One region of the Thermoanaerobacterium sp. PSU-2 genome, then DNA from elsewhere that is predicted to be linked to it. Evidence: a T-box and tRNA genes for the amino acid it is inferred to sense, from the RefSeq annotation. Region 1 holds a T-box; the other holds one or more tRNA genes.
The links. The T-box of region 1 lies ahead of metG (methionine--tRNA ligase). A T-box ahead of a tRNA ligase gene usually reads a tRNA of that ligase, here a tRNA-Met.
Positions count from the first base shown of each region.

Region 2: it has a tRNA-Met gene. The T-box ahead of metG (methionine--tRNA ligase) is inferred to sense a tRNA for this amino acid. The anticodon was not compared.

Region 1 covers NZ_MSQD01000005.1:156,470-159,599, forward strand. Annotated here, with positions in the region: gene metG (methionine--tRNA ligase) at 1-1,738, opposite strand, end outside; T-box leader at 1,792-2,026, opposite strand; gene BVF91_RS05830 (CCA tRNA nucleotidyltransferase) at 2,083-3,130, opposite strand, start outside.
Region 2 covers NZ_MSQD01000007.1:94,419-97,548, reverse strand. Annotated here, with positions in the region: partial or broken gene BVF91_RS07335 (Rpn/YhgA-type helix-turn-helix domain-containing protein) at 1-132, shown strand, start outside; partial or broken gene BVF91_RS13655 (recombinase family protein) at 332-1,212, shown strand; tRNA gene BVF91_RS07325 (tRNA-Met) at 1,172-1,245, opposite strand; tRNA gene BVF91_RS07320 (tRNA-Met) at 1,251-1,326, opposite strand; tRNA gene BVF91_RS07315 (tRNA-Leu) at 1,341-1,430, opposite strand; gene BVF91_RS13570 (methyl-accepting chemotaxis protein) at 1,964-2,773, shown strand.

The sequences.
Region 1 (3,130 bases):
GCAGCGCAAGTCCTGATACAACTTGCCTTACCTCGTCGCCTACTTTAAGCTTAAGCTTTAATAATTTGTCGGCGCCTTCTACTTTTTCCGCTTCTAATACTTCTGCAACCCTCAAATCGATTTTTGCAAAGTCGTCTATTTTAATGTAATTTGCCTCTTCTTTTACCTCTGCTTTTTTAGGCGATTCTTTTTCAGCTTCTTTAAGCTCTTTTTCTACATCGATCCTCGGGAAAATATTCTCGCCTCTTTTGACTTTTGTGCCTGATTTCAGTAAGCCGAATTTAAGGCTATCCCATGTCCTTAAATCATCGTCGATGCCAAGTTGTTCATATATCTTCATAGGCGTATTTGGCATAAATGGCGTTATCAAAATTGCGACAAACCTCAGTGATTCTACAAGGTTATAAAGAACAGTTTTAAGCCTTCCTTTTTTGTTTTCATCTTTTGCCAATACCCATGGCATCGTCTCGTCAATGTACTTATTGGCGCGACCTACAAGCTTCCAGATCTCCGCAAGAGCATTTGAAAACTGCAGCTTATCCATATAGCTTTCAACAACTTTTGGCAAATTATTTGCGATAGATATTAACTCATCATCAACATCATCTTTATCCGAAACTTCAGGTACTACACCGTCAAAATATTTTTCTACCATCGTTACAGTCCTGCTTAAAAGATTTCCAAAGTCATTGGCAAGATCTGAGTTTATCCTGGAAATCAAGGCTTCATTTGAAAATACGCCATCTGCTCCAAACGGAACTTCTCTTAAGAGAAAATACCTTATGGCATCTACGCCGTATTTCGACACAAGTTCTTTCGGGTCAACCACATTGCCCTTCGACTTTGACATCTTGCCGCCTTCTAATATAAGCCAACCATGGCCAAACACTTTCTTAGGGAGAGGCAAATCCAGTGCCATAAGCATTGCAGGCCATATAATGGTGTGGAATCTTACGATTTCCTTTCCAACAAGGTGCACATCTGCCGGCCAGTACTTTTTAAAATCTTCGTCATGTTCTGTAGAATAACCCAACGCAGTTATATAGTTGGAAAGGGCGTCAATCCAAACATACACAACGTGTTTTGGGTCAAACGGAACTTTTACGCCCCAGTCAAATGATGTTCTGGATACGCACAAGTCCTCAAGACCTGACTTTATAAAGCTTACCATCTCATTTAGCCTTGATTCAGGCTGTATAAAGTCTGGGTGCTCCTCGTAATATTTAAGAAGCCTATCTGCGTAATTTGAAAGCTTGAAGAAATAGCTTTCTTCTTTTACAAGCTCTACAGGTCTACCACAGTCTGGGCAGTTTCCATCCACAAGCTGTTTCTCAGTCCAAAACGTCTCGCAAGGTGTGCAGTACCATCCTTCGTATTCGCTTTTGTATATGTCCCCTTTTTCATAAAGCTTTGTAAATATCTTTTGCACAATCTCTTCATGCTGCTTGTCCGTCGTCCTTATAAACTTGTCATTGCTTATGTCCATCGTCTTCCACAAATCTTTGATCCATGCCACGATCTCATCCACATACTGCTTCGGCGTAACTCCTTTTTCTTTTGCCTTTCTCTGTATCTTCTGACCGTGTTCATCGGTCCCTGTCAAAAACATCACGTCATAGCCTGTAAGCCTTTTAAACCGAGCCATCGCATCTGCAGCAACAGTTGTATAGGAATGGCCTATATGCAGCTTATCGCTTGGATAATATATTGGTGTCGTAATGTAAAAAGTCTTCGCCATGAAAATCCTCCTTATCTAAATTTATTTTTAAGACGTAAAAAAACCCGCTCCCACTAAGGGGCGAGTTTATTCGCGCTACCACCCTTTTCACATACGCCTCACGGTCGTATGCCTCGTAAAGTGCTGTCACACTCCTACTCTGTAACGGGAAATCCCGCCAAAACCTACTTAGTTTCAGCTTTGAAGCTCAAGGTCCATGTTCAAAAGTTCATTCTCTGCTGGCTTTCACCTTAACCCAGCTCTCTTTTAAGAGAAATTCCTTTCTACTCTTCCCTTCATTGCCTTTTTAATATATTATTAACATCGTTACATAATAATATACTTTATCGCAAATGTATTGTCAACTATATTTTCTCCATCTTCATCCTTTCCTCCACAAATTTTACTGCATCTTCTCTGCTTTCTATTTCACCGTAAAATTGATTTTTCCTCAATTCGTATAGTATTTGATTTAAAAGCTTATAATCTTTAAGATCGAAATTGACTATTATATCAAGCGGCGTAAGAAGTGGTGTCTTCGTCTTTTCAAAGTCCATGTACCTTCTTAATAGCTTTGTTATAAAATTTCTGTAGCATGAAGCTTCATTCAACCTGCCTTGTCCTTTCATAGCCGAAGTAACATCAGCTAACGACAAAAGCAAACACCCTATAGCATTTTCTTCAAGGTCTGAAAAGAATTTAAACAATGCTTTGTTTCCAGTCCCATCTATGTAAAGTGAAAATGGATTTACGTGGTACAAAACCATCTTCTTTATCAGAGATGCTTCTTTTTTCGCCAGTTTTAATCTCTTAGCTATATCTGCAACAATTTTTTCTCCCTTTACATCGTGATTGTAAAACTGAAGCCTGTTATCAGAATCTATGTAAATGGCATCTTTTTTGCCGATTTCATGAAACATTGCAGCCAGTTTCAATACATCTTTTAGCTTGTTTCCTGAGGAAAGATCTTTATCAAGGTACTTTTTGGCCAAATTTTCTATATCTGAAGGAAATCTGAGGTCATTTACAATTGTTTCATATTCTTCTATAGTCTTTATGGAATGATGCCATGAGTCCAAAACCTGATAATAGCACTTGCCTATCTCTTTCATCTCAGCTATCTCAGGGAAAAGCGCATCGATTAATCCCAGCTCGTCCATCATTTGTACGTATTTGAAGGACTCCTTTGACTTAAGTATAGAATATATTTCACTCATAATTCTTTCTGAAGAAACGTTCTTAATCAAATCGGCTTTTTCTTTTATAAGGTTTTTGGAATCCTCATCTATAGAAAAATTGTACTTAGCTGCAAATCTAATAGCTCTAAGCATCCTTAAAGGGTCATCATCGAAGGAACTTTTCCCTACGCATTTTATCTTCTTTTCTCTTAAATCCTTTAATCCACCTAAAGGA
Region 2 (3,130 bases), on a different contig from region 1:
GGAATTGAAAAAGGCGAAAAAGAAAGAAGCATAAAAATAGCAAAGAAGTTGTTAAAAGAAGGTATGGACATCGACAGAATAGCAGAAATTACAGAATTATCAAAAGATGAGATAAAAAAATTGATGAATTAGGATAAATTGGTTTTCGAAAATTTCATGGTATCGATAAAGAATCGATACCTTTTTTTGTATTATGTCCTAATGCTTTGCTGAATACTTTTGCATTTTTGCTATGTTACACTATTGTGATGTCTTTTATCTATAGCTAATTTTATAAAATTATTATATAATGTGATTTACAACTAAAATACTTTTTGAAAGGAGGTTTTCAATGAAAGCAGCGGCATATTGCAGATTTAGTTCAGATAATCAAAGAGAAGAAAGTATCGATGCTCAATTAAGAGCAATTAAAGAATATGCAGAAAAAAATAATATTGAAATTGTAAAGATCTATGCTGATGAAGCTAAATCAGCAACAACCGACGATAGACCACAATTTCTTCAAATGATTAAAGACAGTGAAATAGGTATATTTGAAGCGGTGATAGTACATAAGTTGGACCGTTTTGCCAAGCGGTATATGCGGTTCTAAAATGGTTGGATGCTTAAGCCGTGGAAAATATGTTATATATAGGTGTAATAAAAAAGATAGAACAAAGCAATGTACAAATAAAGATATAAACAAAGACAGATTAGAAGTTTTTATTGTAGAAGAATTAAATAAGAAGATATTTGATCCAGAAGTAGCACCAATATTAGCAAAACTTTTAAACGAAGAAAATCAAAAGCTTAATAAAGAAAAACTTGAAAAAATAACAGCATTAAAGAAGAATTATAATAAAATAGAGTCACAAATAAAAAACATTGTTGATGCTATTGCCGAAGGCATGTACCAACCAATCATGAAAGAAAAAATGAGAGAGCTTGAAGAAAAGAAAAACGAAATTCTCTATAGTCTTTCCGAAATAGAAAGGAAGAAAGAAACAAGTTTTATTACTCCTGAAATAATCATGAAAATATTCAATGCAGATAGAGAGGTAATTAATTCTTTAAGCGATCCAAAAAAATAAAGGAAGTGCTGAAAAAATATATAAAAAAATCACCGTTTATCCAACTGAAATAAAATGTGAATTCTATTTCGGGATAGGTGATGATTTCCGTTCTTTGGAAGTAGCGGCGAGTGGAGTCGAACCACCGACACTGCGGGTATGAACCGCATGCTCTAGCCAACTGAGCTACGCCGCCATGTTTGGTTGCGGGGGCAGGACTTGAACCTGCGACCTCCGGGTTATGAGCCCGACGAGCTGCCAACTGCTCCACCCCGCGATGTACTATTCAATTGGTGCCGGAGACCGGAATCGAACCGGTACGGGCTTTAAAGGCCCGCAGGATTTTAAGTCCTGTGCGTCTGCCAGTTCCGCCACTCCGGCAATCACATCAACCAGCGACATCATTAATTATATTACATAAAAGACTATTAGTCAATACCTTTATGCCATATTATTCGGTGTAGATTACAATAAAATTTTGACATATTTGATGATGAAAGTGACTAATAGTAATCAATTGTTTTTTTATTTAATTTACAAAGAAGGAATTAGAGGAATTATGCAGAATATATTTATATAAAGTTAAATTTGTCGTTTGCATTGGATAAGGCAAAAAGCACAGGATATCGAGACATTTTAGAAATTACTTTTAAGGTTTATAGGAAGGTGGGATGTTTAAAATTATCAAGAATGATTGATTGATATTGGCCTAATTTACATAAAAAGAAAGTAATTTTACAATTTTACAAAAGATGTGAATAAATGTTTTTAGCTTACCTATGAGGGATCGAAAAATATTAGCTAAATTTGACAAAAGTCGTTAATTCTATATAATTTATTATAGCGCTTTATGAGAAGTTAAAAAATTAACGAATTAAGGAGGACTAAAATTGATAACTGTATCTAAAGATGAAATGCTTGAGTTTTTTAATAAGTTAACAACTTTTTTACCATTACTTTTTGAGGACAGTGTATCTTTTGCCATTGTAGATAGAGAAAAATATTTGGAGATAAAAAATTGTGATGAGCTTCCTATTAATGCAAAAGTAGGTGATGCAATTCCAGAAGGTGGTGCAGCTTTTGAAGCCATTAGAACTGGAAACTACATTATAAAAGATGTACCGAAAGAAGTGTATGGAGTGCCGTTTAAGTCATATGCTATCCCTATAAAAGACTACGATGATACTGTAATTGGGGTTTTACTTATGGGGAAAAGTTTAGAAAAAAGACACAAAGTATTATCACTATCCGAAAATCTTGCATCATCGCTTGAGCAAATATCTTCGGCCATTCAAGAGGTTTCCTCTGGAGTCGAAATTGTGGTTAATTCTAATACTAAGATATTGGAAGAAGTAAATAAAGCTATTGAAAATACAAAGGGCACTGATGATATTTTAAAATTTGTTCAGAATATTTCTAAACAAACTAATTTATTGGGATTGAACGCAGCCATTGAGGCCGCAAGAGCTGGTGAAAAAGGTAAGGGCTTTACTGTAGTTGCTGAAGAGATACGAAAGCTATCTAATAGCAGCAGTGAATCAATAAGTAGAATAGACTCAATATTGGAAAAAATACAGGAATCTATTAAAAGTATTTCTGACAAAATAAATGCATCAAGTTCATTTTTTGAGACACAAGCTACTGCTTTTGAAGAAATTAGTTCATCCATAGAAGAATTAAGCGCCACTTCTCAACTTTTAGAAGAATTAGCAAGGAATTTATAGGATTATGAAAGCAGTGTGGATTTTTTATTTTCGATTTGCTCAAGAAAAAAATCTGAATTTATAGCGCACCTCTGCTTATTTTGCAGGAGTGCTTTTATTTTTATAGAGGCAATAATTTGCTTCTATCAATTGCTGTTATCAAACAAATATCAGAGAAGATAAAAAATATTTTTTAAGCATACTGTTAGACTGAACTCTAAAAGCATGAAAGATGTATTTCATTCTACTTCAAAATTTCTTCTGATAGATCTTCTGGTAAACATAATGATTCGATTATTTTAATGTTATTTGAGATGGTATCGCAAATAGATGTAAAAAGAGAATTTTATTTGGAAAGTTATTGGTTAAGAAGCAGAT